Regions from separate parts of the Neorhizobium galegae bv. orientalis str. HAMBI 540 genome, predicted to be linked through region 1. Evidence: predicted binding sites of a transcription regulator. Region 1 holds the regulator's gene; each other region holds the start of a gene.

Region 1 (9,711 bases):
TTCCTGACGGTCTCGACGGCAGGCTTCCTGCTGCTGACCCTGCTCAGGACGAAGCTAAGGCTGATCGGCCCGCCGCTGATGGTGACCGCTCTGCTGTTTTCCTGGCATGAGCGATCGATGCCCCTGGCGGATATATTGGTCTCGGAAGACGGGACGATGGTGGCGCTCGTAGACGAGGGACGGGTTACTACCAATCGCGCCCGCCCGCCTGATTTCATCTATGATCAGTGGAAGAGGGCGCTTCTGCTCGGCGACCCGACCAAACCGGATATGTCGCCAGCCAGAGACAAGCCGCCCGACCGCAAGCCATCAGGCGCAAAAAACGATAAGCGCCGTGAGTTGACCTCGGCGGAACTCGAAACCGTGAGGTTGCGAATAAGCCAGGTGACTTCCGCCCGCTTCACCTGCGAACCGAAGGCCTGGTGCGCCGCAAGCACGGACAACGCCATCATCGTGGCCGTAGAAGACGGCCGTTATGCCGGCGCTGCCTGCGACGCCGCCGATCTTGTCATCGCCCCGCGGGCACGCTTCGACCGATGCCGGTCCGGCGGACTGATGATCAATGGCACGACGCTCAGAAAGACCGGCGCGCTGGAGATTTCGTTGAACGGCACGGGCGACATACGACGCTGGCAGGTCCGTGCCGCAATGGCAGCCGAGGACAGGCCCTGGACCCGGCACCGCCACCATGATTGGCGAAGCCAGAGTTTCGACAACGCGTTGCCGGAACCGCTCCGGCAGCTGATCAGTGATAACGGCGGATGAGGCCGACGAGCTTGCCCTGGATCTTCACCCGATCAGGCCCGAAAATGCGGGTTTCGTAGGCGGGGTTGGCGGCTTCGAGCGCGATCGAGGCGCCGCGGCGGCGAAAACGCTTCAGCGTCGCTTCTTCATCGTCCACTAGCGCCACGATGATGTCGCCGGGATTGGCTGTCGTGCCGTTGCGGATGATCACGGTGTCGCCGTCGAGAATGCCGGCCTCGATCATCGAATCGCCCTTGACCTCCAGCGCGTAATGTTCTCCGGAGCCGAGCATCTCGGCCGGCACGGAGATGTCGTGCGTGTTGTTCTGGATCGCCGAGATCGGCACGCCGGCGGCGATGCGGCCCATGACGGGAACGGTCGTGGCGTTCGACGAGCCATCGTTGGCTGCGAGTTTCTGAGGTGCTGCGACCGGCTGCGGTTTGCCGAGGCTGCCCTCGATGACGCTAGGCGAAAAACCGCGCCGCGGCTGGATGCTTGGCGAATAAGCCTCCGGGAGCTTGATGACTTCCAGCGCGCGGGCCCGGTTCGGCAGGCGGCGGATGAAGCCGCGCTCCTCGAGCGCCGTGATCAGACGATGGATTCCGGACTTGGAAGCAAGGTCGAGCGCGTCCTTCATTTCGTCGAATGACGGCGGGATACCGGATTCCTTCATGCGTTCGTGAATGAACAGAAGCAATTCCTGTTGTTTGCGCGTGAGCATCTTTTGGCACCCTCAGAGTCGGAAACAAATCCAGAACGGACACTATATGTTCCATATGTGTTCCGCAAGTCCCTAAATTTCTGTGAAGTATGATGATTTTTTCTTCATAGATGCGTGCCAGATATCTGGTGTCACACCACTTGCGCGGCGCCAGCCCGCTGCCAAAGTAGCTTTGCGATTCCAATTCAGGGGGCCCTCGCGTGAACGCAAGACCGATCGATCATCTCGTGCTGCCGGTGGCGGGACTTACCGCTGCGCGTTCCAGGCTCACGGAGCTCGGTTTTACAGTTGCGCCGGACGCTTTTCATCCTTTCGGCACCGCCAATGCTTGTGTGTTCTTCTCGGATGGGACCTACCTGGAGCCGCTGGCTCTTGCCAACCGACGCCATGCGGGTGTTGCGGCAAAGCGCGGCAACGTTTTCACCGCCCGCGATCTCGCCTTCCGCAAGACGTCCAACCGGCAGGGCTTTTCCGCTCTCGTTGTCGCGACCCGGGACGCGATGGCCGATCATGCGCGTTTCAAGATGCGCGGCGTCTCGGCAGGCGAGGTGCTGGAATTTTCCCGCGGCATGACCCTGGCTGACGGTTCCGAGACGCAGGCGAGCTTCCGGCTGGCATTCGCCGGCGATCATCGCGCGCCCGAATTCTTCCTGTTTTCCTGCCAGCGCATCAACCCGCTGCCCGCAGATCGCAGTGGGCTGGAGCGGCATGCCAATACCGTTACCGGCCTGAGCGAAATCATCCTGTCGGCCCCGACGCCTGCCGATTTCGCTCCGCTGGTCGAACAGGTGCTGCTGACCAAGGCCGCGCCGGAGGCTGCACCGCTCCAGCTTGCCGCGGCCAATGCCCGCATCCGGATACTGCAGGATCGGGAGCTCGAGGCGGAATTTGCGCTTCAGCCGACCCCGGGCGCCGAAGGACTGCGCGGCCGGGCGGTCATCTTCAAAACCGCCGATCTTGCCGTGACAGAGATCACCCTTGCTGCTAATGACGTCGCATTCGTCCGCCGGGAGGGCCGCGTTCTCGTCTCGGCGGCACCCGGCCAGGGTGTTTTGTTCGGCTTCGAGGAATAGATCATGGAAGTTACCGCAAACTCCAGCGTCTCCGTCGGCGAAGGAGGCGGCAAGGTAGTTTTCGCGCAGAACGCAAAACTGTCGCTGATCGCCGGTCCCTGCCAGATGGAAAGCCGCGACCACGCCTTCATGATGGCAGGCGCGTTGAAGGAACTCTGCGGCAAGCTCGGCATCAGCCTCGTCTACAAGTCCTCCTACGACAAGGCCAACCGCACGTCGATTTCCGGCAAGCGCGGCATCGGGCTCGAAGAGTCGATGGAAATCTTCGCAGACCTGAAGCAGGAGTTCGGCTTTCCGGTTCTGACCGACATTCATACGGAAGAACAATGCGCTGTCGTCGCAAAGACGGTGGACATCCTGCAGATCCCGGCTTTCCTGTCACGCCAGACGGACCTGCTTGTCGCCGCTGCCAAGACCGGCCGCGTCATCAACGTTAAGAAGGGCCAGTTCCTGGCGCCCTGGGATATGAAGAACGTACTCGGCAAAATCACCGCGAGCGGCAATCCCAACGTATTGCTGTGCGAACGCGGCGCGTCCTTCGGCTACAACACACTCGTTTCCGACATGCGTTCATTGCCGATCATGGCGTCCATGGGCGCACCGGTGATCTTCGATGCGACGCATTCTGTGCAGCAGCCTGGCGGGCAGGGAGGCTCCACCGGAGGAGACCGCAGCATGGTGCCGGTCCTTGCACGGGCAGCGGTTGCCGTCGGCATTGCGGGCTTGTTCATCGAAACTCACGAGGATCCGGACAACGCTCCGTCGGATGGCCCGAACATGGTGCATCTGAAGAACATGCCGCAGCTCCTCGAAAAGCTGCTCGCCCTCGACGCCGTCGCCAAGGCGGCCTGAGCGCGCCCACAAAAAGCACGCAAACTGCTTCGATTGTAATTTTCGTGTCATTGATTATGAGACATTTTCAGTGACCTCGTGACGTCAAGTCCAAACCCAGGGAGAGACCCTTGACCGCCATCACCGATATCATCGCCCGCGAAATTCTCGACAGCCGCGGCAATCCGACCGTTGAGGTGGATGTCTATCTGGAAGACGGTTCGATGGGCCGTGCGGCCGTTCCGTCGGGCGCCTCCACCGGCGCACATGAAGCCGTCGAGCTGCGTGACGGCGGCAAGCGCTATCACGGCAAGGGCGTCGAAAAGGCGGTCGAAGCCGTCAACACCGAGATCTTCGATGCGATCGGCGGTTTCGATGCAGAGAGCCAGATCCATATCGACAAGACCATGATTGCGCTCGACGGCACGCCGAACAAGTCGCGCCTCGGCGCCAATGCCATCCTCGGCGTCTCGCTCGCCGTTGCAAAGGCTGCCGCCGAGACCTCGGGCCTGCCGCTCTACCGTTATGTCGGCGGTCCGAATGCGCATGTCCTGCCGGTTCCGATGATGAACATCATCAACGGCGGCGCTCATGCCGACAATCCGATCGACTTCCAGGAATTCATGATCATGCCGGTCGGCGCCGACACGCTGAAGGACGCCGTGCGCATGGGCTCGGAGATCTTCCACGTCCTGCGGAAGGAACTGGCGGCCCAGGGCCACAACACCAATGTCGGCGACGAAGGCGGTTTCGCACCGGGCCTGAAGAGCGCTCCGGAAGCCCTCGATTTCATCATGAAGTCGGTCGAGAAGGCCGGCTACACCCCAGGCGACGACGTCTGCCTGGCGCTCGACTGCGCCTCGACCGAGTTCTTCAAGAACGGCAAGTACGAGATGGAAGGCGAGGGCCGCACGCTCGAGCCGGAAGCCATGGCCGATTACCTCGCCGAGCTTGCAGCCAAATATCCGATCATTTCGATTGAAGACGGCATGGCCGAAGACGATTGGGCCGGCTGGAAGTACCTGACCGACAAGATCGGCGCCAAGTGCCAGCTCGTCGGCGACGATTTGTTCGTCACCAACTCGTCGCGCCTGCGCGATGGCATCAGGCAGGGCGTCGCCAATTCGATCCTCGTCAAGGTCAATCAGATCGGCTCGCTGTCGGAAACGCTCGATGCCGTCGAGACTGCCCACAAGGCGGCCTACACCGCCGTCATGTCGCACCGCTCGGGCGAAACCGAAGACTCGACGATCGCCGACCTCGCCGTCGCCACCAATTGCGGACAGATCAAGACCGGCTCGCTGTCGCGCTCCGACCGGCTTGCCAAGTACAACCAGCTTATCCGCATCGAGGAAATGCTCGGTCCGCAGGCCGTTTATGCCGGCCGCAGCGTCCTGAAGGCCTGACAGCCTCCTAGGTTCGACATTTTCATGGAAGCCCGCGCCGAAAGACGCGGGCTTTTTTCGGACTCGATTCTGGTCAACGATTGCTTAAGCAAGTTCTGCGAATTTGAAGCTCTGTTTCGGATCGATTTGAGATCCCGTAAGCGTGGCAAGGCGTTAGAGCGGTATGTGGACAAAGCATCATAAGAAAAGAAAATTCGGCCGTTTTGTTCTTCCCGCCATCACAGTCGCGTTTCTTTGCTACTTCGGCTATCATTCCATCCACGGCGATCTCGGCTTGATCGCCACGGAGGAATTCGAACGTCAGCGGCAGGCGCGTGCAGGCGAGCTCGCAAAGTTGACCGCACGGCGCGAGACGCTGGAGCGGCAGGTTCAGCTGATGAGCGATGGTTCGCTTGACAAGGATATGCTGGACGAGATCGCCCGTTATCAGCTGAATGTCTCGCGCGGCGACGAAATCGTCATCTTCAACAACTACTTCTAAATTAACCGAAATCCAGTTAATTTCATATTTCTGTAACCTTTTCATCGTGTTGCGCGGAATGTGAGCCATGCGTTTATGGCATTGCTGGGGCAGCTTTTCTTGCCTATGGTACGGCCCGACACCAGAGTGGGAATCTGGCGATACACGTCAGGGCGTAATCTCGCTCTCAACGCAGAACTCAAAGGGAGGGATGAATGGCGCCGACAAAAACCGCGTCTGTATCCGGCCGCAAACCAGCGGCAAAGTCTGCAATCAAATCAGCCTCGAAATCCTCCGCCAAGGAGTTTACGGGTAAGAACACCCCGGATTTCGGCAAGGATCAGGATCTTCACGCCTATCGTGAGATGCTGATGATCCGCCGTTTCGAGGAAAAGGCCGGCCAGCTCTACGGCATGGGCTTCATCGGTGGTTTCTGTCACCTCTATATCGGCCAGGAAGCTGTCGTCGTCGGCATGCAGATGGCGCAGCAGGAGGGTGACCAGGTTATTACCGCCTATCGCGACCATGGGCATATGCTGGCAACCGGCATGAGCGCGCGTGGCGTCATGGCCGAGCTCACCGGACGCAAGGGCGGCTATTCCCGAGGGAAGGGCGGCTCGATGCACATGTTCTCCAAGGAAAAGAATTTCTACGGCGGCCACGGCATCGTCGGCGCCCAGGTTTCGCTCGGAACCGGTCTCGCCTTCGCCAACAGGTATCGTGGTAATGACAGCGTCTCGGTCGCCTATTTCGGCGATGGCGCGGCCAACCAGGGCCAGGTCTACGAGAGCTTCAACATGGCGGCCCTCTGGAAGCTGCCGATCGTCTATATCGTCGAGAACAACCGTTATGCGATGGGCACCTCGACGGCCCGTGCGACGGCGCAGTCGAACTACTCGCTGCGTGGTTCCGGCTTCGGTATTCCGGGCATCCAGGTCGACGGCATGGACGTTCGCGCCGTGAAGGCCGCCGGCGACGAGGCGCTCGAGCACTGCCGCTCCGGCAAGGGCCCGATCATTCTCGAAATGCTCACCTACCGTTATCGCGGCCACTCCATGTCCGACCCGGCGAAATATCGCTCCAAGGACGAGGTGCAGAAGATGCGTTCCGAGCACGACCCGATCGAGCAGGTGCGCCTGCGCCTGATCGAAAAGGGCTGGGCCACCGAGGACGAGCTGAAAGCGATCGACAAGGATATCCGCGACGTCGTTTCGGATAGCGCCGATTTCGCCCAGGCCGATCCGGAGCCGGATCCGTCCGAGCTCTACACCGACATTCTGCTCTGATCGCGGGGAGGGAACCCAATGCCAATCGATATCCTGATGCCCGCCCTTTCTCCGACCATGGAGGAAGGCACGCTCAGCAAGTGGCTGAAAAAAGAGGGTGACAAGGTCACCTCCGGCGACGTGATCGCCGAAATCGAGACCGACAAGGCGACCATGGAAGTGGAAGCCGTCGATGAAGGCGTGATCGGCAAGCTGCTGATCGAGGCCGGCACCGAAAACGTCAAGGTCAACACCAAGATCGCCGTGCTCCTGCAAGATGGCGAGAGCGTTGATTCGATCGGGTCTTCGGCTCCTGCCAAAGAAGCCCCGAAGGCTGACGCGGATACGCCGGCTGCAACGTCCGACGCCGCAGGCGGCAAGGCCCGCGAAGCAACGGAAGAGACGCCTGCTGCCGCCTCGGTCCCGGCCCAGCCGAAGGTCGAGGCCGCTGCCGACCCGGATATTCCGGCCGGCACCGAAATGGTCATGACCACCGTTCGCGAAGCACTGCGCGACGCGATGGCCGAAGAAATGCGCCGCGACGAGAACGTCTTCGTCATGGGTGAGGAAGTCGCCGAATACCAGGGCGCCTACAAGATCACCCAAGGGTTGCTGCAGGAATTCGGTGCTCGCCGCGTCGTCGATACCCCGATCACCGAACACGGCTTTGCCGGCGTCGGCGTCGGTGCCGCAATGGCGGGCCTGAAGCCGATCGTCGAGTTCATGACCTTCAACTTCGCCATGCAGGCGATCGACCAGATCATCAACTCGGCCGCCAAGACGCTCTACATGTCGGGTGGCCAGATGGGTGCGCCGATCGTGTTCCGCGGCCCGAACGGTGCCGCCGCCCGCGTCGGCGCCCAGCACAGCCAGGATTATGCCGCATGGTATAGCCAGATCCCGGGTCTCAAGGTCGTCATGCCGTACACCGCAGCCGACGCGAAGGGTCTCCTGAAAGCGGCCATCCGCGATCCGAACCCGGTTATCTTCCTCGAAAACGAAATCCTCTACGGCCACCAGTTCGAGGTGCCGAAGCTCGACGATTTCGTCCTGCCGATCGGCAAGGCCCGCATCCACAAAAAGGGCAAGGACGTTACCATCGTGTCCTTCGGCATCGGCATGACCTATTCCCTCAAGGCAATCGCCGAGTTGGAAAAGGAAGGCATCGACGTCGAACTGATCGACCTTCGCACCATCCGTCCGATGGATCTGCCGACTGTCATCGAATCGGTCAAGAAGACCGGCCGCCTAGTCACCGTCGAGGAAGGGTATCCGCAGTCGTCGGTCGGCACCGAAATCGCCACCCGCGTCATGCAGCAGGCCTTCGATTATCTCGACGCGCCGATCCTGACGATCGCCGGCAAGGACGTTCCGATGCCTTATGCGGCCAATCTCGAAAAGCTGGCGCTGCCGAATGTCGGCGAAGTCGTCCAGGCGGTGAAAACCGTCTGCTACAAATAAGGGGAGGATGTTTCGATGCCGATCAACATCACCATGCCTGCCCTTTCCCCGACCATGGAAGAGGGCAATCTTTCCAAGTGGTTGGTCAAGGAAGGCGACAAGGTCAAGTCGGGCGACGTGCTCGCCGAGATCGAGACCGACAAGGCGACCATGGAAGTCGAATCCGTCGATGAGGGCACAGTTGCCAAGCTCGTCGTTGCGGCCGGTACCGAAGGCGTCAAGGTCAATGCCCTGATCGCCATTCTTGCCGCCGACGGCGAGGATGTCTCGGCTGCCGCCTCTTCGGGCGGTGGTGCATCTCCGGCTCCGAAGGCCGAGGCTGCACCCGCTCCGAAGGCGGAAGCCGCTCCGGCTCCGAAGGCGTCCGAACCGGCGCCTGCTGTCGCGACACCGGCTCCGGCTGCTGCTCCGGCATCGTCGTCCGGCGCAAAGACCTTCTCGTCTCCACTCGCCCGTCGCCTCGCAAAGGAAGCCGGCCTCGATCTTTCGGCCGTTTCCGGCTCCGGCCCGCACGGCCGTGTCGTCAAGGCCGATATCGAAAAGGCAGTTGCCTCCGGCGGCGCAAAGGCTACTCCGGCTGCTGCTCAGCAAACTGCCGGCGCACCGGCTCCGGCGATCGCCAAGGGTCCGGCAGACGATACCGTCCTGAAGCTTTTCCCCGAGGGTTCGTACGAGCTTCTGCCGCATGACGGCATGCGCAAGACGATCGCCTCGCGCCTTACCGAGTCGAGCCAGACGGTTCCCTCCTACTTCGTCTCGATGGATTGCGAGCTCGATGCGCTGATGAAACTGCGTGCCGAGATCAACAAGTCTTCGCCGATGAAGAAGACCGACAAGGGCGATGTTCCCGCCTTCAAGCTGTCGGTCAACGACTTCATCATCAAGGCGATGGCGCTCGCTTTGCGCGATGTCCCGATGGCGAATGCTTCCTGGACCTCGACGGCCCGCGTGCTGCACAAACATGCAGACGTCGGCGTGGCCGTATCCATCCCCGACGGCCTGATCACCCCGATCGTGCGCAAGGCAGAAACGAAGACGCTGTCCGTCATCTCCAACGAGGTGAAGGATCTTGCGAGACGCGCCCGCGACAAGAAGCTGAAGCCGGAAGAGTACCAGGGCGGCACGACCTCCGTGTCCAACCTCGGCATGTTCGGCGTCTCCAACTTCACCTCGATCGTCAACCTGCCGCAGGCCTCGATCGTCTCGATCGGCGCAGGCGTCGAGAAGCCGATCGTCAAGAACGGCGAAATCAAGGTGGGCACGGTGATGACCGCAACCTTCGCCTTCGACCACCGTGTCATCGACGGCGCGCTCGGTGCGGAACTCGCGTCCGCCTTCAAGCGCTACATCGAAAACCCGATGGCGATGCTGGTGTAAACGGTTTTCTCTCGCCCTTGCGGAGAGGTATCCGCAAGGGAGGGGAAGCGGAGACATATCCATGAAAACCGTTCTGTGCTTCGGCGACTCGCTCACCTGGGGTTTCGATCCTGAAGGACCGGGCCGGCATGCGTTCGAGGACCGTTGGTCGAGCGTCCTCGGAGCTGCGCTCGGTTCCGACGTCACCGTCATCGCCGAGGGGCTGAACGGCCGCACGACGGGTTACGCCGATCACCTTGCCGACTGCGACCGCAACGGCGTCACGAACCTGCCGACTGTGCTGCATACCCACATGCCGCTCGATCTGGTGATCATCATGCTCGGCACCAACGACATGAAGCCGATGATCGCCGGCACTGCCCATGCGGCGCGT
Region 2 (9,711 bases), 1.5 Mb from region 1:
GCGGCGAGTTGTTCGGGCGTGGCGCGGTGGACATGAAGGGTGGCATCGCCTGTTTCGTCGCAGCGGTCGCCCGCCATGTCGAGCAGCATGGCGCGCCAAAAGGTTCGATCTCCTTCCTGATCACCGGCGACGAGGAAGGCCCGGCCGTCAACGGCACCGAGAAGCTGCTGAAATGGGCGGTCGAACGGGGCGAGACCTGGGATGCCTGCCTGGTCGGCGAGCCGACCAATCCGGATGCGCTCGGCGACATGATCAAGATCGGCCGGCGCGGTTCGGTCTCCGGCAAGGTCACCGTCTTCGGTGTCCAGGGCCACGCGGCCTATCCTCATCTTGCCGACAATCCGGTGCGCGGCCTGCTGCCGCTCGCCTCAGTGCTGATGAACCCGCCTTTCGACGGCGGCACGGCGGAATTCCCGGCCTCCAATCTGGAAGTGACCTCGGTCGATGTCGGCAATCCGGCGACCAACGTCATTCCGGCCAAGGCGGCGTTCGCCTTCAACATCCGCTTCAACGACACCTGGACCGCCGATACCGTCAAGGCCGAGATCGTCAGGCGGCTCGACGCAGCAGCGATTGGTAGCCCGCTTCGCCCGGAGCGCGATCCGGCGCGCTATGACATCACCTGGGCAGAACGCCCGAGCCACGTGTTCCTGACCCGCAACAATGCCCTGATCGCTTCGTTATCGGGTGCCGTCGAAAGCGTGACCGGCAAGGTGCCGAAGCTTTCCACAACCGGCGGCACGTCGGATGCCAGGTTCATCAAGGATTATTGCCCGGTCGTCGAATTCGGCCTTGTCGGGCAGACCATGCATATGATCGATGAGCGCGTAGCCCTTGCCGATCTGGAGACGCTCACCCAAATCTATGGGACCTTCATCTCCCGCTGGTTCGATAATGCCCTCCTATCATGAAGTCAGGCTCTACCTCGGCGGTCTCTGGCTGCTGATCAGAGGCGATGCGCGCGGCCTGCGGCCGTTCGACATTTCGGACCAGGGCGTATTGCGTTCGTTCTGGGCGGTCGGCTGGTGCGCGCCGGCATTGATTGTCGGCTGGATCTTTCGGCGGATGGAATACCTCCGTCATTTCCCTCAACGCGAGGACTATTCCTTTATCTTTTTCCTGAAGATGCTGGTCCTCGAAGCGGCCCAGTGGGTCGTGCCGGCCGCGGCGCTCATCGCCCTCGGCTTCATTCTACGCTTCATGCCGCTCGTGCCGATCCTGATCGTGGTGCGCAACTGGTTTGCCGTCCCGCTCGCTTATGCGATCCATGCGGTTTATTCGCCCATCGCTTTCCTATCTGCCCAGCAAGGTGGCGCCATGGGGCTTGCCGGTTACGCTTCGATAATTCTGGCGGCAACCATTCTGATCGCCGCGCTTTTCCTCGCCTGGTGCATTCTAAGAACAGTCATGGGCGGCCCGGTGATGACCCGCATTGCCACCCTGGGACTTGTGCTCCTGACCGACATGCTTGTTGCGCGCGAACTGGAGAATATCATGGGGGTTTCGTTAACCTGATGCGTGATTTCGCCGTTTTGCGAGGAGGCCGCCTTGCCCTCCTATCCTGAAGTCAGACTCTATCTGAGTGGTCTCTGGCTGCTGATCCGCGGCGATGCGCAGGGTTTCCGCCTGCTCGACATTTCCGACCGCGGCATGATGCGCTCGTTCTGGGCGTTCGTCTGGTGCCTGCCGGGCGCGTTCATCTCGTGGCTGTGGTGGCGCGACTATCTGCTCGAAGGCATGCCGTCCGGTGCCCGGATCGGCGGGATTTTCTTCGTTCGCATGGCAATGCTGGAAATCTTCAACTGGCTGGTGCCGCTGATCCTTGCCGGCGTACTCTGCTCGCTTCTCGGCATCGCCCGAAAGTTTCCGGCGGTCGTCGTCACCGTCAACTGGCTCTCGGTTCCGTTTGCCTATCTCTACGGCCTGCTGAGCCTGCGCTTCCTGTTGCCGTCCAGCCTCGATACCGCCTTGGCGCTGGTCCATTTCGCGCTGCTGATCGTCATGATCGTCGCGATATCGCGGGTGATGCGGATGATCTGCGGACCGCAGCCGCTGATGATCACCACGCTGGTGCTGGTGCTGATCGTGCCGAGCATGCTCCTGACCGAAGCACTGCAGCGTTTCCTCGGCATCTACCCGCTCTGACGAAGCTAGCGCTTCAGGGCTCTACGGGGTCGCCTGGATAATCGACCCGCATGAAATAAAGTCCCTCCGGCGGCGCCACCGGCCCGCAGGCCTTGCGGTCCCGCGCGTCCAATGCTGCGCGGACATCCGCCGGCGTCATGCGGCCTTCGCCGGCCAGTTTCAGTGTGCCGGCGAGCGACCGTATCTGATTGTGCAGGAAACTCTGTGCCGTCGCGCGGATTTCGATCAGGTCGCCGCTGCGCGTGACATCCAGTATGTCCAGCGTGCGGACGGGGTTTTTCGCCTGGCAATGAACCGAACGAAAGGTCGTGAAATCGTGCTTTCCGACCAGCGTCTGGGCGGCAGCATGCATGACTTCATGATCCAGATCCTTGGTGACCCACCAGGCACGCTTGGCATCCAGCGCCAGCGGGCCGGCTCGTGAAATGATACGGTAGAGGTAGTATCGCCGGACAGCCGAAAAGCGAGCGTCGAACGTATCATCGACAACCTGCACGCTGACGATGGCGACTTTCTCCCTGGCCATGCCGAGATAGGCATTCAGCGCGTCGCGCAGCCGGTGTGGCTGCCACGACCGCGTGAGATCGACATGCACCACCTGTCCGCGCGCATGCACGCCGGAATCGGTGCGGCCGGCGCCCTTGACCACCACGGTCTCCTTGGTCAGGGACAGGATGGCATTTTCAAGCGCCGACTGTACCGAGTGGCCGTTCTTCTGCTTCTGCCAGCCGACATAGGGCGTGCCGTCATATTCGACGGCCATGCGGAATCGGGGCATCAGGAGAGCCTCGTGCCCGGCCCAAGCGGCGTCCCGCGCAGGAACTCCGCCGCGGCCAACGGCTTGCCGCCGGCCTTCTGCAATTTGAGGAGCTTCACCGCATCCGCGCCGCAGGCAACGGTCAACGCTTCGTCCAGAACCGTTCCGGGCTCGCCCTGCCCCTCGCCGACTTCCGAGCCGAGAACCTTTACGCGCTCCGGCCGGCCGTTGATCTCCGCCTCGAACCATGCGCCCGGAAACGGCGACAGACCGCGAATGTGGTTATGCACGTCATCTGCGGGCTTCGAAAAATCGATGCGCGTCTCACCCTTGTCGATCTTGGCGGCATAAAGCGCGCCTTCCGGCGATTGCGGCGTCAGCGGCAGGTCGTCGGCTGCGAGTTTCCCCATCGCCTCGACCATGGCACGGGCTCCGACCAGCATCAGCTTGTCGTGCAGCTCGCCCGCCGTCATGTTCTCGCTGATTTCCACTTCCCTCGACAGTGCAACGGGACCGGTATCGAGGCCCTTTTCCATCTGCATGACCATCATGCCGGTCTTCTTGTCACCCGCCATGATCGCCCGCTGGATCGGCGCGGCACCGCGCCAGCGCGGCAGGAGCGAAGCGTGGCCGTTGTAACAACCGAGCTGTGTGCCCGTCAGGATCGCTTCCGGCAGAAGGAGACCGTAGGCGACGACGACGGCAACATCCGCCTTGAGTGCGCGGAATTTCTCGCGCTCATCGGTATCCTTGAAATTCGCCGGCGTAAAAACGGGAATGCCCAGCAGTTCGGCGGCCTGATGGACCGGCGACTTCACCAGATCGAGCCCGCGGCGGCCACCCGGGCGCGGCGGCTGGGTATAGACGGCGACGATCTCATGGCCCGCATGTTTCAGGCTCTGCAACGTCGGCACGGAAAATTCCGGCGTTCCCATGAAGATGATGCGAAGAGACATGGACATTCCGCGTCTCAAGAGACCGCGCCTTCTTAACTCGGATCGCCCGAGCGACGGTTCAGACCGCCTTGGACTTGGCAGCCTTGGTGAATTTCTTGATCACCATCTCGCGCTTCAGGCGGGAGATATGGTCGATGAAAAGCACGCCATTCAGGTGATCGATCTCATGCTGCAGGCAGGTGGCGAGCAGGCCGTCGGCCTCCACCACATATTCCTTACCGTCGCGGCCGAGATGCTTGACGCTGACGGTCGCCGGGCGTTCCACCTCGGCATAATATTCGGGAATGGAAAGACAGCCCTCTTCATACACCGCGATTTCGTCGGAGGATTTGACGATCTCCGGATTGATAAAGACCTGCGGCTGCTTTTCCTCACCCTCACGTGCGATGTCGACGACGAGCAGACGGCGCGGCACGCCGATCTGGATCGCAGCAAGGCCAATGCCCGGCGCGTCATACATCGTCTCCAGCATGTCGTCGGCGAGCCTCAGAAGCTCGGCGTCAACACGCTCTATCGGCTTGGAAACCTGACGCAGGATCGGGTCAGGCAGAATAATCAGAGGCTTGATCGTCATGGCTTCCCATAACCCATCTTTTTTTCCGAAGGAATAGAAATTACGGCAGGAGGAAGCGAGATGTTCACGTTTTGATCTTTTCAAGCGGCAAATTTCTGTTAGTTTCCCGCCATGAATAATCTTGTTGCTGGCCTTTCCCGTTTCTTCGACGATCCGCGCGCTGCCATCGTGGCGGTGATGTGTGGAGCGGCATTGCTACTGTTATGGCTGTTCCTGGTCCGGCGCGCATCGTTTCGGCGGCAGGAAGATGCGGCCTTGCGAGCGATGGAAGGCGAAGCCCGGCTTTCTGAACTTCTGAGAGCGCAGAGCGAGATGCAGGGACGGTTGTCGGCAATGGCGGAGACGCTTTCAACGCGGCAATCGGAACTCAACCAGTCGGTCAGCCAGCGGCTCGACGGCATGACGCACCGGATCGGCGCGACGATTACCGAACAGACCAAATCGACGCACGAGAACCTGCAGCGGCTTCAGGAACGGCTGGCGGTGATCGACGCCGCCCAGAACAATATCCAGACCCTCGCCAAGGACGTTGTCGGCCTGCAGGCGATCCTCTCGAACAAGCAGACGCGAGGCGCGTTCGGTCAGGGCCGAATGGAAGCGATCATTGCCGACGGATTGCCGATGGGCGCCTACGGTTTCCAGACTACGCTTTCGAACGGCACCAGGCCGGACTGCACGATCAGGATGCCGAACGGCGCGCCACCTCTGGTGATCGATGCCAAATTTCCGCTCGAAGCCTGGAACGCTTTTCGCGAGGCAGCAGCGCCCGAAGCCAGAAAGGCGGCCGCCCAGGCCTTCAAGCGCGATCTCGAAGTGCATATCCGCGATGTTTCGGAAAAATACCTGATCCCGGGCGAAACGCAGGAAATGGCTTTCCTTTTCGTGCCGTCGGAATCGATCTTCGCGGAGATCCACGAACATTTCGAAAGCGCTGTGCAGAAGGCGCAACGTTCCCGCATCGTCATTGTCTCCCCTTCCCTGCTGATGCTGTCCATCCAGGTCATCCAGGCCGTGCTGAAGGACCAGCGGATGCGCGAGCAGGCACACCTCATCCAGGGCGAAGTGGCGCTGCTGATCGAGGATCTTTCCCGCCTCGACGACCGCACCCGCAAACTTCAAGCGCATTTCTTTGCCGCGCAGAAGGATGTCGAACAGATCCTCACCTCCACCGACAAGCTCAACCGCCGCGGCGCCAAGATAGAGGCTCTCGAATTGGAGGCGCCCCACGAAGCCGAGGTGGCTCGCGATCGGCCCCAGGCCAAGGCGGTCGAAAGCCGTACCGGCCTGCTCAAGCTGCGGGTGGTTGACGAGGAGTGATCCTCTCGGGCAGTGTCGCGCGACTTTAATTTACGCAAGCAGGCCTGCCCATGATCACCGTCCTCGGCTCCATCAACATGGATCTCATCGCCACGACCGAACGTCTGCCCCAGCCGGGCGAGACGGTTGCGGGATCGAATTTTGCGACGGCCGCCGGTGGCAAGGGCGCCAACCAGGCGCTCGCAGCATGCCGTGCCGGAAGCGCCGTGCATATGGTTGGAGCCGTTGGGGAAGATGGTTTTGCTGCGCCGGCGCTGGCGCTTCTCGATGACGCCAAAGTCGACCTCTCCGCGGTCGCTCATGTAACCGATCCAACCGGCACGGCCTTGATCCTGGTGGGCGGCACGGGCGAAAACATGATCGCGGTGGTGGCCGGCGCCAACGGTACGGTGAGCACGGCACAGGCCGAAGCGGCGGTCGAAGCCATGAAGACCGGGGACATCCTGATGCTGCAGCTCGAAATTCCGGCCGAGACGGTAGAGACCGCGCTCAACGCGGCGCGCGCCAAAGGCATTCAGACGGTGATTAACACCGCGCCGCTGACCGGCGATGCCGCCCGGCTGGCCCGGCTTGCAGATATCGTCGTCGCCAATGAAACGGAATTCGAATTGCTGGCCGGAAGCCCGATCCCGGATGCCGCCGCGCGCCAGGAGATGTTGAAAAAACTGCATGCGGAAACCGGCCAGACATACGTCGTGACGCTCGGCGGCGACGGCGTGGTCGCGATCCGCGACGGAGAGGTCATCGCCGCCGAGGGATTGAAGATCGAACCGGTCGACACGGTCGGCGCCGGCGACACGTTTTGCGGTTACCTGGCTGCCAGCCTCGAACAGGGGCTGGATTTTGCGAAAGCGCTTCGCCGCGCCGCAGTGGCCGGTTCGCTCGCCTGCCTCAGCCGCGGCGCCCAGCCGTCGATCCCGCCTGCCGGGGCGGTTGATGCAAGGGTCTAAGCTGGCCAGCCCGGGCGTCAGTCGGTATTTTCCCGCGTTGCGATGGCGGGCATCTGCAATTGGCCAAGGTGAAGACGCCCATTTTCGGTCGTGATCTCTATCTCCGCGGGCCGTGAATGGATCACGATACACGCGTATGACAACTGGCATCGGCTGCGATCGCTCAGAGCCGGGCAACCCGCTCCGTCAGCAATTCGAAAAAACCATCGGCATCGACATGGCGCATGACCTTGGCGTTCGGCTTGCGGCCGGAGACGTGCCACCAGTCTACTACAGTCATGCCGACCGTCAGCTCCGATTGCGTTTCGATCTCGACATTGCAGTCCCGGCCCGAAAAGAGCTCGGGCTTGATGAGGTAGGCAATGACCGTCGGATCATGCAGCGGTCCGCCATCGGAACCGTATTTTTCAATGTCGAAGCGCTCGAAAAAGGCAAGCCACGCGACCAGGACCTCCGCCGGACGGGTGCCGAGCGCGGCGATCTTCTCGACCCGGGCTTTGGTCGTCAGCAATTGGTGGGTGACGTCGAGCGGCAGCATGACGATCGGCATGCCCGAGGCGAAGACGGTCTTTGCCGCTTCGGGATCGACATAGATGTTGAATTCGGCAGCCGGCGTGATGTTGCCGCCCTCGAAAAAGCCGCCGCCCATCATCACCAGTTCCTTAGCGCGCCCCGCGATGTCCGGCGCTTTCTCAAGAGCGAGCGCGATATTGGTGAGTGGCCCGAGCGTGCAGAGCGTTACCGTTCCGGCCGACTCGGCGCGCAGGGTCTCGATGATGAAGTCGACCGCATGCGTTGCTTTCACCGACATTGTCGGTTCGGGCAATTCGATACCGTCGAGGCCGGTCCTGCCATGGACGTGCTCGGCGGTCACCTGTGGTCGCACTGTCGGCTTCAGCGCGCCTTCATAAACCGGCGCATCCGGCCTGCCGCAGAGTTCGCAGACGATCCGGAGGTTGCGGCTGGTGTAGGAAAGCGGCACGTTTCCGGCGACCGCGCAGAGACCAAGCACCTCGATCTCGTCCGGGCTCGCAAACGCAAGCATGATCGCCGCGGCGTCGTCCTGACCCGGGTCCGTGTCGATGATGATCTTCCGGCGCTGCATGGATGCCCCCTTGTCTCCGCGGGTAGTGGTCTACAACCTTACGTTCTGTCAAGTGCTACATGACCCCGCAGAGCAATCGTAACAACCGGCACTGGCGCTGATCCTTGCGGTCACCCCCGGAACCTCCCATATAGTGGCGGAGTTGGCGGGCCGCCCGACGGGCGCCGACATGGTCGCTTGTTGCAAGGACTGTACGATGAGCCGAATGACGCCGTTTGCGAGCCCCCTGCTTCTGGGCTTCGACGCCATGGAAAAGACACTCGAACGCCTTGCAAAGGCGAACGACGGTTATCCTCCCTACAATATCGAACGCATCCGCGCCGACGCTTCCGGGGCTCCCGAACGGCTGCGAATCACGCTGGCCGTCGCCGGCTTTTCCGAAGCCGAGCTTGATGTGACGACGGAAGAAAACCAGCTCGTCATCCGCGGGCGTCAGACGGAGCAGGGTGAGCGCGACTATCTTTATCGCGGCATTGCCGCCCGCCAGTTCCAGCGTATGTTCGTGCTTGCCGACGGAATGCAGGTCTCCGGCGCTTCGCTCAAGAACGGTTTGCTCTCTGTCGACCTTATCCGCCCCGAGCCCGCGCGCATGGTGCGAAAAATTAACATTTCCGTCTCAGAGTAGGTCAACGGCGCCAATGCCGTTGCCCCTCAATGCTGGAGGCTGGAATGCTCCTGAAAGAAGCGAATACGCGTTTGACGCTGTCCGAACTTGCTCATCTGGGTGCTGGAGAGGTCGGATATATTCGCAAGATGCGGTCGGACGAAGTGTCCCGCTGCTTCCCTGAAGCCCCGGATATCGATCCCAGTCTCGATCTTTGGGCCCTGTTCGGCGCAGATGGCACGCCGATTCTTCTGACCGACAATCGCTCCAGCACCTTCTTCAAGGCAGCTGAAGACGACTTGAAGACCGTCAGCCTGCACTGACCTTTCAGGCTTTCCTGAATGTCAGATAGGCCGAGGAACGGCCTTCTCGGCGGGCCTTGTTTTCGTATCGCGTACCTGGCCAGCCGGCGAAGGGCGTCAGCCAGTCGGAAGATTGCTCCGCCTGCCATTGAAATCCGCCATGGTCGCGGCAATGGATCAGCGTCCAGTTGACATAGGTGTCGATGTCGGATGCGAACAGGAACAGACCGCCCGGCTTCAGCACGCGGTGGAATCGGTCGAGATTGACCGCAGATACAAACCGCCTTTTCCAATGTTTCCGCTTCGGCCACGGGTCCGGATAGAGCAGGTCGATGCGATCGAGCGATGCATCCGGCAGCCAGTCGAGCACCTGCGTGGCGTCGTCGTCATAGACCCGGATATTCTTGAGCCCCAGTTCGTCGACGCGCGACAAAAGCTTCGCCATGGAATTGACGAACGGCTCAACTCCGATGAAGCCGGTTTTTAAATTTTCCTGCGCGCGGTGGACGAGGTGCTCGCCGCCGCCAAAGCCGATCTCCAGCCGCAGCTCCTCCACGGGAATGGGAAATATCTCTGAAAGCGCGGCGGGCGCGGGCGCCGCAAGATCGAGCTTCAGTGCAGGCAGCAGAGTTGCAATCCCTTCCGCCTGGCGCTCGCGGAGCTGCTTGCCCTTGCGGCGTCCGAAGAAGGCTTCGGTGCTGCGGCTCGGGTGCTGCGGTTCGGTCATGGGCTGGTCTCTCACGATAAAAGCGGGCGTCTCCGTCAGGAGGCACCCGCTTTACAGTTTTATGGAGCTATCCGTAAAGGCCAATCAGGCTGCCTTGAGGGGCTCTTCCTTCAGCGCATCCTTGAGCGGCTTCGCCAGATCGGTCTTCTCCCAGGAGAAGGAACCGTCGCGGCCGGCCTTGCGGCCGAAGTGGCCATAAGCGGACGTCTTGGCGTAGATCGGCTTGTTGAGGTCGAGATGGCGGCGGATACCGGTCGGCGACAGGTCCATGACC
Region 3 (9,711 bases), 350 kb from region 1:
CGCTGAAACGCGTCGTCGGCGTCGCCCGCGACATCGGCATCATGGAAGGCCTGAAGCCCTTCATCGCCGAGGACGAATACGGTTACATCCCGCGCGACAAGATCGTGGTGATCCTGACCGGCAGCCAGGGCGAGCCGCGCGCGGCACTCGCCAAGATCGCCCGCGACGAGATGCGCCACGTGGCGCTGACGTCAGGCGATACGGTGGTCTTTTCCTCGCGCACCATTCCCGGCAACGAAAAGGCGATCATCGAGATCAAGAACGGCCTGATCGAGCAGGGGATCAAGATCGTCACCGACAGCGACGCGCTCGTCCATGTCTCCGGCCACCCGCGCCGCAGCGAACTGGTCCAGATGTACGAATGGACCCGCCCGCAGATCCTCGTGCCCGTCCATGGCGAGGCCGCGCATCTGACGGCCCAGGCCGAGCTCGGCGCATCCGTCGGCATCAAGACCATTCCGCGGGTTCGTAACGGCAACATCCTGCGCCTTGCGCCCGGCCCGGCCGAGGTGATCGGCGATGCGCCGCATGGCCGCATCTTCAAGGACGGCAAGCTGATCGGCGATTTCGAGGAAATGGGCATCGGCGACCGCCGCAAGCTCTCCTTTGTCGGTCATGTCTCCGTCAACGTCCTTCTCGACACCCGTTATGACTTCGTGACCGATCCCGATCTCATCGCCTTCGGCCTGCCGGAATTCGACGACGAGGGCGAGGACATGGAGGATACGCTTTATGACGCCGTGCTCGGCGCCGTCGAAAGCATTCCGCGCGCCCGCCGCAAGGATCTCGACATGGTCCGCGAGGCGATCCGCCGCGCCGTCCGCTCTACCGCCAACGAGGCCTGGGGCAAGAAACCGATCGTGACGGTGTTTGTTACTCGTCTCTGAGGGGCGGGCGGTTCGGACGTCCGTTTTGGAGTGAGACGATGCCCCGAGTCGATCTCCCCTCTTGAGGGGGAGATGCCCGGCAGGGCAGAGAGGGGTATTGCGGCATATTCTTCTACCACCGTATTTGCCGCACCGTCGCCACCCCCCTCTGTCACCTTCGGTGACATCTCCCCCTCAAGGGGGGAGATCATAGGGAGCCCGCGGCACCGTCCGCATCTCTATAGGCAGCCGCTCCAAAACCGCCTAACCTGCACTCGGGAGGACAGACATGCTCGGACGCGTCAATCACATCGCCATCGCCGTGCCGGATCTTGGCATCGCGACCACGATGTATCGCGATACGCTCGGCGCCCGCGTCTCCCAGGCCCAGGCCTTGCCGGAGCATGGTGTCACCGTGGTCTTCGTCGAGCTCCCCAACACCAAGGTGGAACTGCTCGAACCGCTCGGGCCCGATTCGCCGATTGCGGCTTTCCTGGAGAAAAATCCCTCCGGCGGCATGCACCATATCTGCTACGAGGTGGACGATATCGTCGCTGCGCGTGACACGCTGAAAGCGGCCGGCGCGCGGGTGCTCGGAGACGGCAATCCGAAGACCGGAGCCCATGGAAAACCTGTGCTTTTCCTGCATCCGAAGGACTTCAACGGCACCCTGATCGAGCTCGAACAGGTATGATTCCCACAGCTGTGACATCACGCCGGGGTCTCTTGGTTTGAGCTTGCCCGCCTTTCAGCCTATAAGGGCGCCAATTCTTCGAACCGGAATCGAGTCGAAACCATGCCTCTTTTGACGGTCGCCGCCATCTATTTCATCATCTGGTGGACCGTGCTCTTCATCGTCCTTCCGCTCGGCTATCGCAGCCAGCAGGAAGACGGTGAGGTGACCATAGGGACTGTGGAAAGCGCTCCGGCCCGGTTTCGCGGCGGTCGCGTCGTGCTTTTGACGACGGTGATCTCGACACTGCTCTATGTGGGCTACTACGTCGCATCCGCCTATTTCGGCGTCGGCATTGGCGATATTCCGGTGATCGTCCCGACCTTCGAATAGGTGGGCGAATAGGGCGACCGAATAAGGCAGGATCGTCGGGAGCCTGTCATTTCCCTGTCATGATTTGCAGGCATAGGAAGCGGCGACGAAGGCGCTCGCGCTTTATCGTTCCGGGTGACGAGAAAGCAAAAAAAAACAAGGCGGTTAAGCCTTGTTTCTAGTTTCGCGTGATCCTTAACCGTTACCGGGGCAGCGACAAGCGCGCCTAAGATCTGATCCTCCCAAGACTTGACCGCGAAATGACAAGAATTTGAACTCCTTGCCTCTTTTGTGAGCTGAACCTAGCTCAAAGGATGTGCTTTGTCATCTGGTTTTTTGTATTTTTGCTACACTTCTTTAAAATTTTTCAGTTGACAAAAATGTCGCACGCTTGCCATGAATTTTCCGCTTTTTGCGGGTCTGAAGTGCTGGCGCAGATTCGTGAACAACGTGCGATTCATGCTGGGGCGGGTTCCCTTGGAGCCCCGGAACGGCTATGTACCCTCCCAATATTGTTGAAGAAAATGGCCGATTCCTCGCGTGGTGGGGATAGGCCGGCAACCTCGGAAATCGCGATGCGCCTGTCCCGCTATTTTATGCCCATCCTGAAGGAAAACCCCAAGGAAGCGGAAATCGTGTCCCACCGGCTGATGCTGCGTGCCGGCATGATCCGCCAGCAGAGCCAGGGCATCTATTCCTGGCTGCCGCTCGGCAAGCGGGTGCTCGACAAGGTCAATGCCATCATCCGCGAGGAGCAGAACCGCGCCGGCGCCATCGAGGTGCTGATGCCGACGCTGCAGTCCGCCGAACTCTGGCAGGAAAGCGGCCGTTACGACGCCTACGGCAAGGAAATGCTGCGCATCAAGGACCGCCAGGAGCGGCCGATGCTTTACGGCCCCACCAACGAGGAAATGATCACGGATATCTTCCGGTCCTACGTCAAATCCTACAAGAACCTGCCGCTCAACCTTTATCACATCCAGCTGAAGTTCCGTGACGAGATCCGTCCGCGCTTCGGCACCATGCGCTCGCGCGAATTCCTGATGAAGGACGCCTATTCCTTCGACCTGACCAAGGAAGACGCCGAGCATTCCTATCGCAAGATGTTCACCGCCTATCTGCGCACCTTTGCGAGGCTCGGCCTACGGGCGATCCCGATGCGCGCCGATACCGGCCCGATCGGCGGCAACCTGTCCCACGAATTCATCATCCTTGCCGAGACCGGCGAGTCGGAAGTGTTTTCCCACAAGGATTTTGTGAACTTCGATATCCCCGGCACGGACACCAATTTCGACAATGTCGAGGCCATGCAGGCGGTCTTCGACAAGTGGACGTCGATCTACGCCGCGACCTCGGAAATGCACGACGAGGAGGCCTTCAACGCCATTCCCGAGACCGATCGGCTGTCCGCCCGCGGCATCGAGGTCGGCCATATCTTCTATTTCGGCACCAAATATTCCGAGCCTATGGGCGCCAAGGTGCAGGGACCGGACGGCAAGGAACACCCTGTCCACATGGGTTCCTACGGCATCGGCCCGACACGCCTTGTTCCCGCCATCATCGAAGCATCGCATGACGACAACGGAATCATCTGGCCGGCATCGGTCGCGCCGTTCGACGTCGTGGTCATCAACATGAAGCCCGGCGACGAGGCCTGCGACCGGATCTGCGAAACGCTCTATGGCGGTCTCGCAACGGTCGGCAAGGACGTGCTCTACGACGATACGGACGAGCGCGCCGGCACCAAGTTCGCGACCGCCGACCTGATCGGCGTGCCGATCCAGGTGATTGTCGGACCCCGCTCCGCCGCGTCAGGCGAAGTGGAGGTCAAGGACCGCAAGACCGGCGAGCGCGAAACGCTGACCGTCGAAGCGGCCATGAACAGGCTCGCCGGCCGATAAGCCGGTCGGGCTATAGGGCGGATCTACCGCCGACGGCAGGTTGAGGAAACGGCATGGCGAGCGTCGCGGCGAATGGTGAAGCGGTAAAGGCGGGTGGTTCGCCCGCGGCCGGTCCTTTCTCGGCCTTCGAGCGGATGGTCGCCTGGCGTTACCTGCGCTCGCGCCGCCGCGAAGCTTTCATCTCGGTGATCGCCGGCTTCTCCTTCATCGGCATCATGCTCGGCGTTGCGACGCTGATCATCGTCATGGCCGTGATGAACGGGTTCCGCACCGAACTCATCTCGCGCATCCTCGGCATCAACGGCCACATGATCGTCCAGCCGATCGACGGCCCGCTCACCGATTACGCCGAGCTCACCCAGAAATTTGCGTCCGTGCCGGGCGTCCGCATGGCGTTGCCGCTGGTCGAGGGCCAGACGCTGGCGTCGGGCCGCGGTGGTGCAGGTTCCGGCGCGCTGGTGCGCGGCGTCCGTCCGGAAGATCTCGAAAAGCTGTCCGAAGTCGCCGGAAACGTCAAGTCCGGCGATATGGTCGGTTTTGCCTCGGGGCAGGGCGTGCTGGTCGGCTCCAGGCTCGCCGCCCAGCTCGGCCTTTCTGCCGGCGACCAAATCACGCTGATCTCGCCGGAAGGCGACGTGACGCCGATGGGCGTCAATCCACGCGTCAAATCCTACCCGGTCTCCGGCATTTTCGAGATCGGCATGTCGGAATACGACGCGACGATCATCTATATGCCGCTCGAGGAATCGCAGCTCTATTTTAATGCCGAAGGCATCGTTCAGTCGATCGAGCTGTTCGTCGACAATCCAGACAATGTCGACGACCTGCGCCCGAAGATCGAGGCGGCGGCGGGCCGCCAGATCTTCATCACCGACTGGCGCCAGCGCAACCAGACCTTCTTCTCCGCGCTTCAGGTGGAGCGCAACGTCATGTTCATGATCCTGACCCTGATCGTACTGGTGGCGGCGCTCAACATCATCTCCGGCCTGATCATGCTGGTGAAGGACAAGGGCAGCGATATCGCCATCCTGCGCACCATGGGCGCGGGTGCGGGGGCGATCATGCGTATCTTCTTCATGACCGGGGCGGCGATCGGCATCGTCGGAACGTTTGCCGGCGTCCTGCTCGGCGTGGTCGTCTGTCTCAACGTCGAATCCATCCGCCAGTTCTTCTCCTGGGTCTCGGGCACCATCCTCTTCGATCCGCAACTCTATTTCCTCAGCCAGTTGCCGGCGGAGATGAGCTTTGGCGAGACCTTCTCGGTGGTCATGATGGCGCTCGTTCTTTCCTTCATCGCGACCATCCTTCCGGCTTGGCGAGCCTCCCGGCTCGATCCTGTCCAGGCCCTCCGATACGAATAGGACCCACATCCTTCATGGCACCCAAAACCGTCTTGCAGCTCTCGGGCGTCGAACGTCACTATGGCCAGGGCGAGACCACGCTTTCGATCCTGAAGGGGGCTGATTTCGACCTGAAGACCGGCGAGATCGTCGCGCTGGTCGCTCCGTCCGGCACAGGCAAGTCGACGCTTCTGCATCTCGCCGGCCTGCTCGAACATCCCGACGCCGGCGAGGTCTTTCTCGCCGGGCATGCCTGCAACGGGCTTCCCGATGCGGAGCGCACCGCGATGCGCCGCAACCAGATCGGTTTCGTCTATCAGTTCCACCATCTCCTGCCGGAGTTTTCCGCGGTAGAGAACATCATGATGCCGCAGTTGATCGCCGGCCTTTCCAAGGCCGAGGCGAAGGAGCGGGCGGCTCAGCTTCTGGACTATATGCGCATCGGCCACCGTGCCGAGCACCGCCCCTCCGAGCTTTCCGGCGGCGAGCAGCAGCGCGTGGCGATTGCCCGCGCCGTCGCCAACGCCCCGCGCGTGCTTCTCGCCGACGAGCCGACCGGCAATCTCGACCCGAAGACGGCCTCTTACGTCTTCGACGCGCTGGAGGCGCTGGTGCGCCAGTCCGGCCTCGCGGCCCTGATCGCCACCCACAACCACGACCTCGCCAGCCGCATGGACCGCCGCGTGACAATCGAGGGCGGCAAAGTCGTCGAGATGTGAAGAGGCGGATATGCGTGCGTCTGGATCCTTGGGTCAAGCCCAAGGATGACGGAGAGGGCGGCGGATGAGGGAGGAGAGGCGCCCGTCATCCAAGGTCGCCACCCTCGGCATCCAAGGTCGTCATCCTCGGCATCCAAGGTCGTCATCCTCGGGCTTGACCCGAGGATCCACCCTCCAAACGCCGACCTATCCGGGCATATCTGACACCTGCCCTCCAGCCCTATCAAGCACTTAGCCTCCCGCTCATCCCCCGCCTTCCCAACCTGTGCCTACAATCCCCCCGTTCCGTCGCGGATACACCGGCAGGCGTGCTGGCGAGGCGGGACCGGCGCCGGGTGGGAGGAAACGACGTAAGTCCTTGCATTCGGGGTTCGCGGAAAATGGTCTCGCCTCCGGCGACAACGGGGAGAGGTGAAGGCAAACGGACCGAGCCTTCGTCTCTTGATGCCCGAAAGCGCGCGCCGGACGTGCCTGTGCGGCACACATGGTGGCTGACCGGATGGTGTCGCCGGATTTTCAAAGTCCGACCGATACTATCGGAGCAACCGGCGGAGATCCGTGGAAGCCTTTCCGATCAAATCGGATGGGGCGTCCCGGGTCATACGAACACCGTCCGGAAGAGCCACGGCAGAGGGACCGAAGTCGCGGATATTAACCGCCGAACGGGGCGCTGAGAGGTGTCACCTAAACTAAAAACTTACGAGGCAGCTTTCAGCGCCCCGTCCGAAATTGCTCATGCCCGGATGGTCATCCAGTCCGGACGTATCCGCATGCGCCGATCCGGCCGAACCCTCACCGTTAATCCCTTGTTTACCAGGTGAGGGAGGATATCGCGATATGGTTGTTTCTGGTCTGTTCTTTTATTGACTCCCAAACAAAATGAGAACAAAATAAAAACATAAGAGAACACGGGAGACGACGATGACTGACCTGCTTCGTGACATTGCCTCATTCGCTTCCATCGCCACATTCGTGGCCAGCCTCTCGATGATCATGATGGCCATGTAATCCGGGATGTGGGCGCCCGCCTCGGCCGAAAGGCGTTGAGGAGGGAATTCCGAACTGGACTCTCAAGCCCCTGCGCCGGACAATAGCCTGATTCATGAGATGGTTCCCGCTTCATCAAACGGGTAAGGCGCAGGCATGGCAGACAAGATGGACGTGAAATCGGGATCGGAAGAGCTGGGAAACACCCCTCAATTCGTTCATCTGCGCGTCCATTCCGCCTACTCGCTTCTTGAAGGCGCCTTGCCGCTCAAGAAGATCCTCTCGAAGGCGATCGCGGACAATCAGCCGGCGATCGCGATCACCGACACCAACAATCTTTTCGTCGCGCTGGAATTCGCCCAGAAGGCGATCGGCGACGGCCTGCAGCCGATCATCGGCTGCCAGCTGTCCATCGATATGGAAGACCAGTCCGACGAGCGTCGCAACAGCCACCAGCAGCTCGCCAAGCTGCCGGCGATCGTCGTGCTCGCGGCCAATGCCGTCGGTTACGAACGGCTCGTCGATCTGATCAGCCGCGCCTATCTCGGCGACGAGGGGCATCAGTCCATCCATATCAGCCGCTCCTGGCTGGAGGACGGCGGCACCGAAGGCCTGATCGCGCTGACCGGGGCCGGAAGCGGGCCGGTCGACGTGACTCTGAAGGAAGGCAATGCTACGCTTGCCGAAGCAAGACTCCTGAAGCTCAAGGAGATATTCGGCGATCGGCTCTATGTCGAACTGCAGCGCCACGGCGCCTACGACCGGCGCCACGAGCACAAGATCGTCACGCTCGCCTACGACCACGACCTGCCGCTGGTCGCGACCAACGAGGCCTTCTTTCCCACCAAGGCCGATTACGATGCCCATGACGCGCTGATGGCGGTTGCCCACAACGCGATCGTCTCGGACGACACCCGCTTCCGCCTGACGCCGGACCATTATCTGAAGAGCCGCGCGGAGATGGCAAAGTTGTTTGCCGACCTGCCGGAGGCGCTCGAAAACACCGTCGAGATCGCGCAGCGCTGCTCCTTCGTGCTGAAGACCCGTAATCCGATCCTGCCGCGCTTCACCGGCGCCACCGACGATCCGGCGGAAGCCGAACGCGCCGAGGCCGAAGAGCTGCGCCGCCAGTCCGTCGAAGGCCTCGAAGAGCGCATCGCGACGCTCGGCATGACGCGCGGTTATACCGAGCAGGATTATCGGGACCGGCTGGATTTCGAGCTCAGCGTCATCGAGAAGATGAAGTTCCCGGGCTACTTCCTGATCGTCGCCGACTTCATCAAATGGGCGAAGCAGCAGGGCATCCCGGTTGGTCCCGGCCGTGGTTCGGGTGCGGGTTCGCTGGTTGCCTATGCGCTGACCATTACCGACGTCGATCCGCTGCGTTTCTCGCTGCTGTTCGAGCGCTTCCTCAATCCCGATCGCGTCTCGATGCCGGACTTCGACATCGACTTCTGCCAGGATCGCCGCGAAGAGGTGATCCGCTACGTGCAGCAGAAATACGGCCGCGAGCAGGTGGCGCAGATCATCACCTTCGGTTCGCTGCAGGCACGCGCCGCCTTGCGCGACGTCGGCCGCGTGCTCGAAATGCCCTATGGACAGGTCGACAAGATCTGCAAGCTGGTGCCGAACAACCCGGCCAATCCGACCCCGCTGTCGAAGGCGATCGAGGAGGATCCGAAATTCCAGGAGGAGGCCGACAAGGAACCGGTCGTCGCCCGCCTTCTCGATATCGCGCAGAAGATCGAAGGCCTCTACCGCCACGCCTCGACCCACGCCGCCGGCATCGTCATCGGCGACCGTCCGCTGTCGAAACTGGTGCCGATGTATCGGGACCCGCGCTCGGACATGCCGGTCACCCAGTTCAACATGAAATGGGTGGAGCAGGCAGGGCTCGTGAAGTTCGACTTCCTCGGCCTGAAGACACTGACGGTGCTGAAGACCGCGGTCGATTTCTGTCGCAAGCGCGGCATCGAGATCGATCTCGCCAAGATCCCGCTCGACGACACCAAGACCTACGAGATGCTCTCGCGCGGCGAGACGGTCGGCGTGTTCCAGGTGGAAAGTGCCGGCATGCGCAAGGCGCTGATCGGCATGCGGCCGGACTGCATCGAGGACATTATCGCGCTCGTGGCGCTTTATCGTCCAGGCCCGATGGAGAACATTCCGACCTACAATGCCCGCAAGCACGGCGAGGAGGAGATCGAGTCGATCCACCCGACGATCGACCACCTCCTGAAGGAGACCCAAGGGGTTATCGTCTATCAGGAACAGGTGATGCAGATCGCCCAGGTGCTCTCGGGCTATTCGCTCGGCGAGGCCGACCTGCTGCGCCGCGCCATGGGCAAGAAGATCAAGGCGGAGATGGATCAGCAGAGCGAACGCTTTGTTGATGGCGCCATCAAGAACGGCGTCTCCAAGCCGCAAGCCAACAACATCTTTGAACTGCTGGCAAAATTCGCCAACTACGGCTTCAACAAGTCACACGCCGCGGCCTACGCCATCGTCTCCTACCAGACGGCCTTCATGAAGGCGCATTATCCGGTCGAGTTCCTCGCCGCCTCGATGACCTACGATATGTCGAACAGCGAGAAGCTGAACGACTTCCGTCAGGATGCCGGCCGTCTCGGCATTGCGGTCATTCCGCCGTCGGTGCAGACCTCGTTCCGGCATTTCGAGACCGGCGACAACAGGATCTATTACGCGCTGGCCGCCATCAAGGGCGTCGGCGAGTCGGCGGTCGATCACATCACCGAAGTGCGCGGCGATGTGCCGTTTGCCAGCATCGAGGACTTCTGCCTGCGGATCGACCCGAAACAGGTCAACCGCCGCGTCATGGAAAGCCTGATCTCG

The links. Region 1 encodes LexA, which represses DNA repair genes until DNA is damaged. Its sites were predicted from a motif close to TGTTCNNNNTGTGTTCNG; they were not measured.
Region 2: RG540_RS00260 (DNA recombination protein RmuC) is a predicted target of LexA. The motif match lies at 4,494-4,511, and genes of this name have one in related genera.
Region 3: dnaE (DNA polymerase III subunit alpha) is a predicted target of LexA. The motif match lies at 6,753-6,770, and genes of this name have one in related genera.

Annotation. Positions count from the first base shown of each region.
Region 1 covers NZ_HG938353.1:1,530,318-1,540,028, forward strand. Annotated here, with positions in the region: gene RG540_RS07845 (ComEC/Rec2 family competence protein) at 1-765, shown strand, start outside; gene lexA (transcriptional repressor LexA) at 746-1,465, opposite strand; gene RG540_RS07855 (VOC family protein) at 1,666-2,538, shown strand; gene kdsA (3-deoxy-8-phosphooctulonate synthase) at 2,542-3,390, shown strand; gene eno (phosphopyruvate hydratase) at 3,501-4,775, shown strand; gene RG540_RS07870 (FtsB family cell division protein) at 4,939-5,256, shown strand; gene pdhA (pyruvate dehydrogenase (acetyl-transferring) E1 component subunit alpha) at 5,451-6,521, shown strand; gene RG540_RS07880 (pyruvate dehydrogenase complex E1 component subunit beta) at 6,540-7,961, shown strand; gene RG540_RS07885 (pyruvate dehydrogenase complex dihydrolipoamide acetyltransferase) at 7,977-9,338, shown strand; gene RG540_RS07890 (SGNH/GDSL hydrolase family protein) at 9,400-9,711, shown strand, end outside.
Region 2 covers NZ_HG938353.1:46,177-55,887, reverse strand. Annotated here, with positions in the region: gene dapE (succinyl-diaminopimelate desuccinylase) at 1-911, shown strand, start outside; gene RG540_RS00285 (hypothetical protein) at 895-1,515, shown strand; gene RG540_RS00280 (hypothetical protein) at 1,549-2,145, shown strand; gene truA (tRNA pseudouridine(38-40) synthase TruA) at 2,159-2,923, opposite strand; gene fmt (methionyl-tRNA formyltransferase) at 2,923-3,858, opposite strand; gene def (peptide deformylase) at 3,917-4,432, opposite strand; gene RG540_RS00260 (DNA recombination protein RmuC) at 4,544-5,749, shown strand; gene RG540_RS00255 (ribokinase) at 5,800-6,699, shown strand; gene RG540_RS00250 (nucleoside hydrolase) at 6,863-7,804, opposite strand; gene RG540_RS00245 (Hsp20 family protein) at 8,001-8,429, shown strand; gene RG540_RS00240 (BQ00720 family protein) at 8,474-8,731, shown strand; gene trmB (tRNA (guanosine(46)-N7)-methyltransferase TrmB) at 8,736-9,437, opposite strand; gene metK (methionine adenosyltransferase) at 9,522-9,711, opposite strand, start outside.
Region 3 covers NZ_HG938353.1:1,180,166-1,189,876, forward strand. Annotated here, with positions in the region: gene RG540_RS06025 (ribonuclease J) at 1-887, shown strand, start outside; gene mce (methylmalonyl-CoA epimerase) at 1,156-1,560, shown strand; gene RG540_RS06035 (DUF1467 family protein) at 1,663-1,932, shown strand; gene proS (proline--tRNA ligase) at 2,487-3,812, shown strand; gene RG540_RS06045 (lipoprotein-releasing ABC transporter permease subunit) at 3,866-5,173, shown strand; gene RG540_RS06050 (ABC transporter ATP-binding protein) at 5,188-5,871, shown strand; gene dnaE (DNA polymerase III subunit alpha) at 7,015-9,711, shown strand, end outside.